3 regions of the Aliamphritea ceti genome follow, and region 2 is predicted to be linked to each of the others. Evidence: predicted binding sites of a transcription regulator. Region 2 holds the regulator's gene; each other region holds the start of a gene.
The links. The regulator FliA, encoded in region 2, starts transcription of late flagellar genes. The targets are predictions, from matches to a motif close to CTAAAGTTNNNNNNNNNNCNGCCGATA.
Positions count from the first base shown of each region.

Region 1: the regulator FliA is predicted to act here: its motif matches at 3,767-3,793, upstream of OCU49_RS13785 (SPM autocatalytic domain-containing protein).
Region 3: the regulator FliA is predicted to act here: its motif matches at 2,616-2,642, upstream of OCU49_RS14560 (DUF5610 domain-containing protein).

Region 1 is NZ_AP025282.1:2,997,536-3,002,238, reverse strand. Features, by position in the region: gene OCU49_RS13800 (GNAT family N-acetyltransferase) at 1-272, shown strand, start outside; gene OCU49_RS13795 (cytochrome P460 family protein) at 274-906, opposite strand; gene OCU49_RS13790 (LuxR C-terminal-related transcriptional regulator) at 1,018-1,977, opposite strand; gene OCU49_RS13785 (SPM autocatalytic domain-containing protein) at 2,201-3,682, opposite strand; gene OCU49_RS13780 (PhzF family protein) at 3,862-4,703, opposite strand, start outside.
Region 2 is NZ_AP025282.1:4,524,377-4,529,079, forward strand. Features, by position in the region: gene OCU49_RS20460 (protein phosphatase CheZ) at 1-587, opposite strand, end outside; gene cheY (chemotaxis response regulator CheY) at 598-981, opposite strand; gene OCU49_RS20470 (RNA polymerase sigma factor FliA) at 1,055-1,765, opposite strand; gene OCU49_RS20475 (MinD/ParA family protein) at 1,784-2,608, opposite strand; gene flhF (flagellar biosynthesis GTPase FlhF) at 2,633-4,168, opposite strand; gene flhA (flagellar biosynthesis protein FlhA) at 4,222-4,703, opposite strand, start outside.
Region 3 is NZ_AP025282.1:3,176,958-3,181,660, reverse strand. Features, by position in the region: gene OCU49_RS14570 (bifunctional acetate--CoA ligase family protein/GNAT family N-acetyltransferase) at 1-1,344, shown strand, start outside; gene OCU49_RS14565 (ArsR/SmtB family transcription factor) at 1,396-1,704, opposite strand; gene OCU49_RS14560 (DUF5610 domain-containing protein) at 1,979-2,578, opposite strand; gene OCU49_RS14555 (GGDEF domain-containing protein) at 2,707-3,969, opposite strand; gene OCU49_RS14550 (hypothetical protein) at 4,083-4,427, opposite strand.

The sequences.
Region 1 (4,703 bases), 1.5 Mb from region 2:
GCAAAACGGTTGGCATGGGGCGGATCATTGGTGATGGTGCGCTTAACTTTGATATCGTTGATGTGGCGGTTGATCCGGCGTATCAGGGGCAAGGGCTGGGCCGGCTGATAATGAATGCTTTAATGGCATGGTTACAAAGTAATGCGCCAAGGGATTCTTATATTACCCTGATGGGAGATGTGCCAGCACTTTACGAAAAGTATGGTTTTCGGCTGACCAGGCCCCGCAGTGAGGGCATGTATTATGACTGGTCAGCCTCTGGAGACTGTTAACTTATTCCACCGGTACTGCAACCCGTCCGGTGCCTTTGGCATCGGTTAATACCGGGTAATGCTGGGTGAATACCATATCGTCCTGTGCGCCGGCAGTATGGCATCCTGAGCATTTCCCGGTTGGATACTGCTCACTGGTTTTCTGGAAAAATTCGCTGTTTTCCAGTTTTGGGAAGCGATAGAAGCCCCACTGGCCAGGTTCATCGGCGAACTTTATCGGGTCTTTAAGCATGCCAGCTACCGCGACTACTTCACCTGCGCCATAACCTGTTCCCGTCATGCCTTGATAGTGGGTGATACTCATAACTTCTTTCAGTAAAAGAGTACCGGTTCGGAATTCGCCGGTTTCCTTCCAGTGCTTGAATGCACCTCGGTCCATATAAATGGTACGCATTTCATTGAAAGGGGCTTTGCCGTTATTGAGTTCATTGGGTGAAACGTTAGCGCCTACCTGAATCCATTCACGATAATCTAACGGTAATAGCATTTCGTTGTTGGCGTTGAAGTGAGCTGGTGGGGGCAGGTCTTCTGCAATGACGGGGCTGCTTAGCAGTCCGGTACTTAGCAGGGTTATTGCCGCTGTTTTAAGGAGTTTCTCTGTCAGTTTTGAGTGTGTAGCAATGCGTCTTGTCATTATTTTTATTCCGAGCAAATGTCTGTAAGGCGTGCATCTACTGCAGCTTACCGAAGTAAGTCAGATGTACACTTTCAGAATAAATAGCGGGTTGTCGGAATTAAATACCAGTTAAGTGCGGGGAAAGTACGGGGTCAGATAACTTTTCAAACTTAATGAAGCACTGTTAAGGCCAAGTTTTTTACGAATGTTCTGGCGATGATAATCAACGGTTTTTTTACTGACATGCAATAATGCAGCAATCTCTTTACTTGATTTTCCCGCCTGAATATAGCCAACGACTTTTTGTTCCGCCGGGCTGAGCAAGCGCAGATTATGCAGAGCATTATTGTCGCCGGGAGCCAGACAGCGCTGGATTTTCAGCAGGCAACTTTGTTGTGCGTCGCTTAGCGGCTCTGCAGAAAGCTGCTCTAATAAGGGCGTAATTTGTTGGCTGAGTTCGGCATAGGCTTCCTGCTCCAGGGCTTGTCGGTCGCTCTCCCTCTGACGGAGTAATACCCGCAGTGCAGTGTTTATTTCATTTAAGTCTATGGCGCGGGCATCTATCTCAGTATTCAGTGTGCTCAGACGATGCTCCATCTGAAGTTGCTGTTGCTGATGGCTTTCCAGTTCATGTAACAGTTTGAGGTCGTGGTTGATCAAAGCCTGAAACTCTTCCATCAGCTGCTGATAATCAAGCGCCTGATTGTCGGCTTGCTGATCCATGACGCAGATGGTGCCAAAGGGTTCTGCATCAGGCCAGCTAAGAGGGTAGCCCAGATAGAAGGTCATTCCCCGTTCAACGCTGGGGGCGTTTTTCCAATCGGCTGTTTCCAGAGCATTGTTAATTAACAGGGGCGTCTGATCTGTTATTACCCGGTCGCAGTACATGTCGCTGCAACGTTTATTGAAGCCTTTAGGCTGGAACGGGTTTTCAGTATTACGGCTTCGCAATAACAGGCTTATATCATCCTGACGCACGCGGGTAATAAGTACTGCCGGGGTGTGGCTGAGACGGGCCAGTAAGTCGATAATGTGCTGCCATTTATTCAGCAAAGCAGAAGGGACTACGGGCCGTTGAGACGTTGTCATACTTGGCTCCAGGATACTGTTATTTTTATTGTATTTGGATATTAGGTATGACGGGATGGTAACGCAGCGTCTGGGGATGAAGGTGTGCCAACAGAATCAGGTGTGTGGAACCACCGCTAAGCTGGTTTTGTTTTTGGCTCGGAAGTCGTTAGTTTTTAAGAGCTTTTCAGGTTGTGGATCAGGGCTTTAATTGATTGGCCCTGATCCCGCTAAGAACGCTTGGTTAATTATTCAGATGATGTTTGCGCAAATTCTGAATGATATCCTTAAGGTTCTGGTTTTCGTCGTACTCTTTTTCTTGTTTAAGGTGTGCCAGCTCGATTAGCCGGTTGAGTGACTCGAGGATGCTTTCACCAAGCTCTCCCGAATGTGTTTTCTTCACTTCCTTGGGCTGTTCTTCGCTGTTATCAGTCTTAACGGTAACCTGTTCATTGTTTGTCACCGTAGTGGTTTCAGTACGACGGGTCATTTGAGGCGGGTTGTTTTCTGGCATCATCAGGTCAAAAATACTGACAAATCTGGGGGTGTCAGCCGTTTGATTCACATTAGTGCTGAGGTTTTGCTCAACCGGATCAGGTACGTTTTGCAGCTGCTCTGCTTCAGGATGAATCGCCAGATCAACTTCCTGAATACTTCCGGCTTCGCCGCTCTCCATTAAGAACATGCCGGTACTTTTAACCTGGCCAAGCAGTTGGTTAGAGCTGTCAGTCAGGTCGAAGTTACCGCTACCAGCACCCAGGTAAATGGCGCCAACACCGGCTTGTTTTAAGCTGATAAGCTGATCATTACCGGCTTCGTCACGGCTCCATATTTTAAGTTTGTCGAACACTTCATCAGACTCATCGATCCATTTGTTACCATCATCGTCGTAGCGGGCAAGATGAGCAAAGCCGTCACTTCCCTGGGTGCCGAATAATTCGCTGCCATCGTTGATTTTGTTGTCGTTGTTAATATCCAGAGCGAGAAAGCCGCTGCCACCGGTGGCAAATGATATTTGTTCTGTGGTGCCGTCTGCGTCCAGGTCGAAGCTGAAGCTGGTGCTGGTGAGTGCGGCACCGGCATTGCCCAGGTTAATCATCAGTGGGTCCATGACTTCACGTTCGCTGTGGCGGATCTGCATTGATTCTTCTAATTCGAAGCTGCGCTCCATTTCCAGTTCCATAAGAAAGTTGATCTGGCGGCCATCGGCGGTGGTTACGGTTCCCTGAGTATCAACCTGGAGTTTTTCTTTTTCTTTATAAAAATGCTGTTCGGTTATATCCAGTCTGGCATTGGTTCCACCTGAGGCATTCACCGCGATTGCCTCTACGTCGCCCTGAGTCAGTTGGGAAACATTTTGATAGGTTTCGGCATGCTGCAGATTAAGGCTGCGAGTCTGGACTGGCAGTTCAATATTGATACGGGCCGTTTGCGCATTAAGCCCAAGGGTTGTTCGGGTGAGTGTTTCAAGACTGCTGGTACTTTCAAGCTTTTGTGTCTGGCCGTTCAGGCTGATGATTGACTGGCTTGATAAGGAGTTACTTTGTTGATGGCGCATTTTGGCCTGGTAAGACAGGTCGGTCACCGTTTCGGTGATACTAAGGCCTGTCTGGATTCCGAATCCACGGCGGCGTTGCTCAGACGCAGTGGTTTGTTTTTCGTAATGATGGCTGTCTTCTTTGTTATGTAATGCCCTGAAGGCTACCTCTGATGATGAGATTTTCACAGTAATCGTCCTATGATTCTGCTGGCTGTAATAACAACAGATATATAAACAATATGCGAGCCAGGTGTTGGTGAATAATAAGGCTATCGGCTGGTGGAGAGAAAAAGTAAGTTATATACACATAAAAATTGCTGGAATTTTAGGGTGTCGCTAATGCAATGTTGTAAAGAGTTAGATGGCTATAGCGTCTGCCGTTTAATAAGTGTTGCTGTGCCAAAGGCCTGGACCTGAGTCACTGCATTGTCTGCGATTGTTAGTGAGACGTTTATCTCTGATTCCAGGCCAAGAGATTGTCCCTGTAAGAAGCTGTAATCAGTTTTTTGTGGGAAGTAGTGACGTTGTAGATAGCAGGCCAGTGCGCCACTGGAGCTACCTGTAGCTGCTTCTTCATCAATGCCGAAGCGCGGGGCGAAGTTGCGGCAGATAGCGTCGTGTGTTTCCTTAGGTGTTAATTCAAATACATGCAAACCTGTCAGGTTATGTTGTCGGGATAGCTCAGAAATTGCAGGCAGATCTGGCGTTACCTGCTGAAGATAGCCACTTGTTACAGCAACAAACAGATCTGGCAGGCCGGTACTTACTTTTTGCGGATGAAACTGCGAATTAATAGCATTGATGGGTAAATCCAGTAAAGGTGCGATTGTCTGAGCGGGAAAGATGGACATAAACTGTGGCGCTTGCTGGTCCATAATTATCTGGCCATTGTCCGTAATACAGACATTCAGCAATCCGGCTTTGGTTGCCTGAGTATAGTTACCTGCAGAAAGTATTTTGAGGTGCCAGAGCAGGTAAAATGTTGCCAGTGTCGCATGACCACAGAAATCTACTTCTGATGATGGGGTAAAGAAACGTACGGTAAGGTCGGCATGTATATTCTGAGGAGGTGTACAGACAAATGCAGTTTCCGGGTAGCTCATTTTGCTGGCAATCTTTTGCATCTGGTCAGTGTTAAGGGGATCAGCATTCACTACAACTCCGGCTGGATTGCCTCCCTGATTTTGATAGGTGAATGCATTAACCG
Region 2 (4,703 bases):
AACTGAATTACACGCTTTATCAGCTGACCAGTTATATCCTGATACTCTTGCGCCAATAAAATATTCGTCAGCCGTTCTTTCAATTCAACCAGCGCATCTGAATTATCACATGCATGCTGACAGGCAAGCTTATACAGGCCTTCTAACTCTGGCTTTTCTTGCTGAACTTTATCGAACTCATCCAGTAAACGCTGGCGACGATTAAAGCCTTCTTCAAGCTCCGACACCAGAGTCAAAGAGATATCTACGCTATCGATAGTCTTATGCGCGTTACTCTCAGTGAGTTCAATAACATAAGACAAGCGATCACTTGCATCAGATATTGAAGCAATGTGCTCTTTAGAATCCTGCAACATTGCACTACTGCTGACATCATCAGAGAAACTGACAATTGCATTGTGCAAAGAACGAGTAAGAGTGCCTACTTCGTGATACAACGCTTGATGGCGCTTCTCATTCAGATCATGGATCAGCGTCATTGCTGCGCCAACATCACCATTAGCCAAATGCTCTACTAATTTGTCAGCATCCTGCTTCAGCTCAAGCTCAAAGCCACCTGCGCCTTTATTATCTTCCGTCTCAGACATAGCAGCCCACCTAGCCTAGTCGTTCAAAAATCTTATCGATTTTTTCTTTCAGCACAGCTGCAGTAAACGGCTTAATTACATAGCCATTTACACCTGCCTGAGCCGCCTCAACAATCTGATCACGCTTAGCTTCCGCTGTAACCATCAATACCGGAATATGCTTCAGATTCGGATCAGCCCGGACCGTCTTAAGCAAGTCGATACCGGTCATAATTGGCATATTCCAGTCGGTTACCAAAAACTCAATGCTACCGCTTTGCAAAATCGGCAAAGCAGTCTTGCCGTCATCGGCCTCAACTATGTTAGTAAACCCCAGATCACGGAGCAGATTTTTAATGATGCGTCTCATAGTAGAGAAGTCATCTACTACAAGTATTTTTATGTCTTTCTTCAAGACTATCCCTCCATCAGGAAAACTATCTGACTGACTGCAGTTAGCCAGCGTTGTCTTACCCACAGACTGCCAGCTATTGCCAGTCTCTTAATCGACTACGCAAGCGTAACGCTGCCTGACTATGAATCTGGCTAACTCTGGATTCACTGACACCCAGGATCTGACCAATTTCTTTTAAATTCATTTCTTCGTCGTAATACAACGACAACACTAATTTTTCTCGCTCCGGCAATCCTTCAATTGCTGTCGCAATCGCCTGAATAAAACCAAATTCTTCATGCTCTTCTTCAGGACTTAAATTCTCTGCGGCGATGTTTTCGCCAGGACCGTCTTCCTGCGGCTCAATCAGTTTTTCAAAACTGAACAACCGGCTCTCCGCGGAATCTTTTAATAATGCGTGATATTCAGTGACAGTGATATTTAATTCGGCAGCAACATCCCCATCTTGGGCATCTCTACCAGTACGGGATTCAATTGCCTGAATTGCTTCGGAAACTCGGCGCCCATTGCGGTGCACAGAACGGGGAGTCCAATCTCCCCTACGCACCTCATCAATAATTGAGCCGCGAATCCGGATGCCGGCATAAGTTTCAAAACTTGCGCCTTTAGAAGGGTCATATTTTTTGCCGGCTTCAAGCAAACCCACCATGCCTGCCTGAACTAAATCATCCAGCACAACATTTGCAGGCAAGCGCGCCAGCAAATGATGCGCGATACGTTTTACTAACGGCGCATATTGCTCAATCAGCTCTTGACCTGACTTAAACTGTAACTGGTTATACATATTCGCTCTTCTGACTTGTCAGCGTTGATTAGCCCCTTTAACCAATCGCTCAACAAAAAACTCCAGATGACCACGGGGTGATGAAGACACTCCCCACTCATCTACTTTTGCCGCCAGCAGCTTATATGCTAACGAGGCTTTGCTCTTAGGAAACGCTTTTAAAACAGCACGTTGCTGTTGAACACCCTTGCGGACCGACTCATCATAAGGGATTGATCCCAGGTATTGAAGCGTCACATCCAGAAACCTTTCCGAAACGGTTAACAGCTTACTATATATATTCCTGCCTTCCTGCTCAGAACGTACCATATTGGCAAGTACTCTAAATCGACTCACCTGATAGTCCCGATTCAACAGCTTCATGAGTGCATAAGCATCAGTTATCGATGTCGGCTCATCACAAACGACGACAACCACTTCCTGGGCAGCTTTGACGAAACTTACTACCGTATCGGAAATACCCGCTGCAGTATCGATTATCAGCACATCCAGATCATCTTCGATATCGCTAAACGAGTGAATCAGTTCAGAATGTTCATGCGCACTCAGGGTTGTCATGGCCTGCGTACCGGAAGCTGCTGGCACAATATGGACGTTTTTATCCACTTCAATCAACAGATCGCGTAAGGAACAGTCTCCCGCTAACACATCAGTAATATTTTGTGTTGCCTTAACTCCAAGCAGAACGTCAACGTTTGCCAACCCTAAATCGGCATCCATAAGCACGACCCTTCGACCTATCTCACCTAATGCAAGACTCAGGTTTACAGATACGTTCGTCTTACCAACGCCGCCCTTACCACCGGTAACAGCAACAACTTTCACGGGGTGCGGACTAGTCATTATGTCTTCCTATCTGATATCCCATCAATCAACCCACTGCCCATTTTGTGAAAGTTTATCCTGACGACGATCCTGAGCCATGCGTTGATTGCGTGATACACGCTGTGCAGTAACCACCGCACGGCTCACCAAATCACGCTTATGAGCAACTTCTAAATCGTCCGGAACCCGCTGTCCATCGGTCACATAAGTGACAGGCAAGCCGTTATCCACAATCAGTTCAATGGCCTCACCAAGATTCCCGGACTCGTCTAACTTACTGAGAATACAACCATTAAGCCCCATACGGCTGTAAGTTTCATAGGCATTTTCAATAACATGCCGCTGACTTGAGCATGAAAGCACCAATAATTTTTTCATTCGGACGCTAACACTTTGTAACATATCCAGTTGAGCTTGCGTATGCGGCTCATGCGCACTCATACCAGCAGTATCAATCAACACCAGTCGCTTATTACGTAACGACAATAAAACTTCATCCAGGCTATGATTTTCATCTACAACCCGCACTGGAATATCTAAAATCCGGCCAAAAGTTAACAACTGCTCATGTGCAGCAATACGATAAGAATCTGTGGTAACAAGCGCGACACTTGAACTGCCATGCTTCAAAACATAACGCGCTGCTAACTTGCCGATAGTCGTTGTTTTACCTACACCCGTCGGACCTACAAAAGCAATCATCCCGCCACGTTCGACAAAATCACCACCGATAACAGGAATAGAATCACTCAGCTTAGCTAAGGTATCTCGCCAACTATCATCCAGACTTGCAGTACCATCCAGCTTAATTAGCTGTCGCCGCAAGTGAGGACCTATACCAAGCTTTTCCAGGCGATTCTCTACCCGGCGCTGCAGAACACTTTCTTCCGAAGCCTCTGGCTGTGGCTTTGGCATAACGGTTGCCCGTTCAGGCGCTGATACAGCCTCTTTAGGCTGAGAAACTTGCTGTATGAGTAATGATTTAAGCGTATCGATTTCCGCCCGCATAGTCGCAACCTGAGGATCAGGTGCCGGAGCGGTATAAGACGGTTCCTGACGGGTAGCCGGCTTAGACTGAGCAACATACTCATCAATACCAGGTGCAGGCGGAGGTGTTACTGGGTCCGGAGGTACGATTGACCCAGGCTGACGTTGTTCATTACGTTCGAAGTTACGGGCTGCCTGCTGGGCTTGCCGCTGCTTAAGAGTATCAAGAATGCCATCCAGGTCTGTATCATCAACCTGTTGATTTTTTGCTTTCGCCGGCTCTTCAGTACCCGCCTGAGCAGCTGCAATTCTGGCCTGAGCTTTACGTAACTCATCTGCCAGATTACTCTGCAACTTCGGGCTAGCTTCCCGGGCGCTTTGCTGCTGAAGCTGCTGTTGTTGTTTTTCCTGGGCTTGTTTTCGCTTAAAGGCTTCCTGCGCGGCTTCATACTCGTGCTCGTGAGCGGCAACAACCTCTACCCCTCCGGCAACCCGATGATTAGACACAATAACAGCGTCAGGTCCGATTTCTTCTCGAACCCTCTGCATTGCTTGTCGCATGTCCGGCGCAAAAAAACGTTTAACCTTCATAACCGTTCCTGTATATCGGCCATCCCTTAAAAAACTTTGATACTTCAACACTATTACTGATCACGATTCTGCCCCCCAACAGTGGCAATAATCGTCACCCGTTTATTCTCTGGAATTTCCTGATAAGAAAGTACAGAAATCTGCTGTTCACCATATCTGACAAACTTGGCTAATAAAGGCCTCACTGGTGCAGCAACCAGTAACACAGCCGGCCGGCCTGCGATTTCCTGTTGCTGTGCAACATCCGCAAGCGACATTTGTAACTGCTCAGCCATACCCGGCTCAATCACGAGCCCTTCACTATTACCTTGCTGCATAGAGCCAAGTAATAACTGCTCCAATTGAGGATCAAGTGTAATGACCGGCAACTCCGGCTCCGAACCATTAATATTCTGTACAATCAATCTACACAAGGCGACCCGCACCGCTGCTGTCAAACTCATAGGATCAGCACTGCGCGGCACAGCTTCAGCCAATGCCTCCGTAATGGTACGGAAATCCTTAATAGGCACCTGCTCCATTAACAGATTCTGAA
Region 3 (4,703 bases), 1.3 Mb from region 2:
CTGCCTTTTATTACTCAAAACCGTGAAAATCATATTCGGGCGAAGTATTTACTGGAAGTAGCCGCCGCTGAAGGGCGCAACTTTCTTCGTCATCACGAAGCCTGTGACTTACTGGATCAATATAATATTCCAGTGGCTAAATCCTGGTATGCGGATGATATTGATGCAGCTGTGCATGCCTCACAACAATTTGAACGGCCGGCTGCTTTGAAAGTATTACATGATCAGAACGCCCAGCCGTATTGTTATGATGAAAGAAGTCAGCAGCGTTGGCAGGATTTAGCGCTGGATCTGGAGAATGAACAGGAAGTACAGCAGGCGGCAGTAAGGCTGGCTTACCGTGCGAGAGAACGCTGCCCGGAAAGTACTGGTCTGGGCTTTTGCGTGCAGCCGATGCAGCGGGGTAAACAGTCAATCCTGATTAATCTGGGGATCAGCCGTGACCCGGTATTTGGCCCTGTGATCATATTTGGTGTTGGCGGCTATACGGTAGACGTAATAGCGGATCGCCGGGTGATGTTACCGCCGTTAAACCTGAGCCTGGCGAGGCAGTTGATTTGTCAGAGTCGGGCATGGCAGGTATTACAGGAAAATAGCCACCGGCCACACAGTGATCTGGAGCAGTTGTGTGAAGTGTTGCTCAGTTTATCGCAAATGGCGGTGGAATTACCTCATTTGCAGGCGATTGAGATTAATCCGCTGATGATCAATAAACAGGGCGTGCTTGCCGTAGATGTGGCTGTATCACTTGGCGGGCGAGCTCGTCTGGCTATTTCGCCTTATCCGGAACATCTGCGCGATGTGGTACTTCTTAAAGGTGGCAGAGAGGTTGAGGTAAGGCCTATTCGTGGCGAAGATGAGCCTAATCATCTGATGTTCTATAACAGTCTTAGTGCCGAGTCGATCAGACTGCGTTATTTCTATAATCGTGGGGTCCCGGATCATCTCGAACTGGCTAACTGGACACAGATAGATTATGACCGGGAGATGGCATTTATTGCCACAGCCTGGAAGGCTGATGGCAGTGGTTGGGAAACCCTTGGTGTCGTACGTGCAGTGACAGATGCCGACAATGTAAGGGCTGAGTTTTCCGTCGTTATTCGTGATGAACTGCAAGGGGAAGGGCTGGGCCGTATTCTGATGCAGAAGGCGATCGACTACTGCCGTAGCCGGGGAACGCTATTGTTGATGGGGTCTACTCTGGTGTCGAATAAAGGGATGCAGGGGCTGGCGCGTCATTTGGGTTTTAAGAATCGTTACAACATGGATGAAGACGCGATTGAAATGGAAATGTTGCTGAATGAACCGGAACAGGACTGGCAAAAGCAACGTTTAAAGCATTAGCATAGAAGGTAATCATGGGCATTGAAGGGGCACTCTTCAATGCCTGATCACTTATAGCGTTGGGCAGAATACCTCGTGCAGGGTATGAATAATGCGAGTTGCATTATTGCCTGACAACGAATAGTAAATGGTCTGCGATTCGCGGCGGGTGCTGACTAATTCATCCTTGCGCAGTACAGCCAGGTGCTGCGATAAAGCCGATTGACTAAGGTCCAGGTAGTCATTTAACTGAGTCACCGAAAGTTCTTTGCCATCCAGGTGGCAGAGGATCAAAAGTCGGCTTTCATTACTCAGGGCTTTCATTGTTTTTGCGGCTTGTGCCGCATTGTCTTTCATCATTACCAGGGTCTCTGGCGTCATAGGATGATCCGCAATGGTATTCAAGGGGAAATCTCCGGCAATTTTTATTATTGTGTGGGGCTGGCCGAGGATCACTCGGTTATCCAACACAAGGATTCTAGTGGAATTGGAGTTAAATCTCAATTTGCTAATACACTAGAAACGGCGCCGGCTGGCGAGCAGCTATCAGAGTTTTTTGTTCAGATGGTTTCCGATCAGGTATTCGCGTCCGGCACAGACTATTCTTTTGTGATCATATACCTAAGTATCAGGCCGGACATTGATCTGAATCGGGTTATGATGAAGGGGTTTCTGCAGGCTCAGTTTTGGCCAGATTTGCAAAGAAACTATCGAGTTTTTCCTGTACCAGGCCGTAAGTTGTATCGATGTTTGTTGCAATATCACCTTCTAACACTTTTAAGCCGTCAAGGATTTCTCTGGCTTCATCAAATCCCTGTTTGATGCCACCACGGATGATTTCGCTAAACTTCTCTGCGGCTTCAGACTCACTGAGTTCAGGGTTCTGCTGACGGTAACTGGCAAAAAATCCTGTCGTCTGAGTAGCGATACGTTCTGCTGTTGCTTCCGGACTGACATCCAGACCTGAGTCATAGGCTTTGTTGATTGAACTCTCACCCAAATCAGTTTCTAAAACTTCATTAAGCTTATCAATGGCACTGCGGTAAAGCAGAGTCATTGAATCATTACCAGATTTTATACTGACTTCCAGAGAGGCTTTCAGGATCGACTGATTAAGTTGAGTCTTACTCGATTCTGCCTGACTGATATTTACCTGATTAGCCTGGCCCTGATTGTCTGTTTGTCCGGTTTTACGATTGTGTTGCGCAGGCGTTTCATTACTGCGGATGGTTTGTCCCTGAGGGGTAATCTCCATGGCACGAATCTCTGAATGGGTTTGTCATTATCTCTACTATCGACCAGCTGACAAAAAAATCGAGTGAAATTTATTCAACCAGACTATATGTTTGAAAATTTAGCCTGGCTGAAAGCAGTCGGGAAGGGTTATTCGTTAGTAATACCCGTCTGACGGCCAATGGTACGGTTACGCCCCATTTGCTTGGCTTTATACAAGGCTTCATCAGCAGCCTTCAGCACTGCGCTGCTGTCTGCCAGGTCATCAGTGTTCTGACACAGGCCAAGGCTGATACATACCTGTACATAGTCAGATTCAGGTTTATCTGACTGGCGCTGATTTTTACCTTCATCGGCATCTTCCGGGCGGTTATCGCCGCGAATATACATAGGATAATTTGCGACAGCTTCGCGTACCCGTTCCGCTGTATGCCAGGCAGCGGCTTCGTCTTTGCCTTTGAACAAAATGGTAAATTCCTCACCACCATAGCGGAATACCTGAGCTCCTTTGGCTGCCTGGCGCATTTGGCTGGCAACCATGCGCAGCACCTGATCACCAACGTCATGACCATAAGTGTCATTAAATTTTTTGAAGTGGTCTACATCTACCATTGCCAGGGTGTAGTGTTTCCCGACGCTGGCGAGCTGATTTTCCAGTGCCCGGCGTCCTGGCAGAGAGGTTAGCTCATCAATAAATGCCATGCTGTACGAGTTAAATAAAATGGTAAATAACAACAGGATCAGTGCCGAGCAGGCAAATAATGCTGAAGCCAGAGGCTGGGCAAAAAATGCCAGCATCAGAGCAGCGGCCAGTGTCATGATAAGCATTGCCGCATCTACCAGGCTTTGGCGGCGCATTAGCAAATAGGCATTGAGCAGCAGTACCAGAGTAAAAATAATCAGGCTGACCTGGTTCAGTAATAAGGAATTAAAGGCCAGTTCCAACATGGCTGATGGCAGGTTACCTATCCATCCGGCAAATCCCTGAAATTGTTTTAGTCCGCAGAGCAAGGCATAGCTGCAGATGACTATACTGGCGCGGGGAAGCGCCCAGCGCGGGCTAAAACCTCTTTCTGGATAGAGGCTGAGTAATGCATGCTGTGTTGGAAAGAGTAAACACAACAGGCTAAAAAATACGAAGTTAGCCGGTAAGTTGAGTGAAGTTTGCAGCTCTGACTGAATAGCCGCATAAAAGCAAAGCGCGTTAAGCGTGCTAAGAAATAAACGTCCCTGATTGAAGCTCACAGCCAGAATCAGGCTAATGATGCCAAGGACATAAGGAAGCAGTGTAACAATGTCCTTGTAGTGCAGCGGCAGAGCCGCTGCCTGCTGTTGTAAAAGAACACCTGCGATCAGAGTAATGATTCCGGGAATCAGTAAACGCAGTGATTTTGTGAAGGCATAAGCAAGCAAGGAAGTGGCCTTAAAATAACAGACAAATTAAGGCGTTAGAGTAGCACAGGCGGCCTTAGTGACGAATCTGTGGCTAACCGCTTTGGGGAATTTCTTTCGCGTTTTTAGTTACCTTAAGCCTGCTCGTTATGGTACTGCTCAATCAGAATTACAATTATGCCGAGTAGGAAGGTTTCCAATTCATCAACACTTTTGTCGAAATAACTGAGAAACTTTTCTGCCTGATGCTCCTGAAGGAGTTTATTCATCAGTGCATATTGAATTTCGGGTTTACTGTTATCGGACCTGGGAGTGATCTGCCAGTTGATGAAGTCACTGTGAAGATCGACCATCTGTTCCTGAGCAAAGCGACAGAAAGGTTCGATATGTGAAGGCCCCTGAGGGCCGAGACAGCCTGACTCTACATTATAAATGATGGTCAACTTCTTGGCTGCTGGTAATGGTAAGCGTACTGTCATAGATCTGTTTAAACCTGATTCACGTCCCGTGTGAGTATAGTAATTGTTTTTTTGCTTCAGTTAACTAATAAGTAGCATTTGCTGCTATTAAATAACCGAGGGGGCGTATGGCTGCCCTATATTAAACAAGCGTATAAATCGTTTGTAAATCAACAGGCTGAATAAATCTACTTAAATTTAGCTACTCGACGGGTGCTTTGTACTCACTTTGGCACTGAGAATGAATAATGATGTGAATCATTTTCATGATAATTAATCTTGATAGTCATTATCATT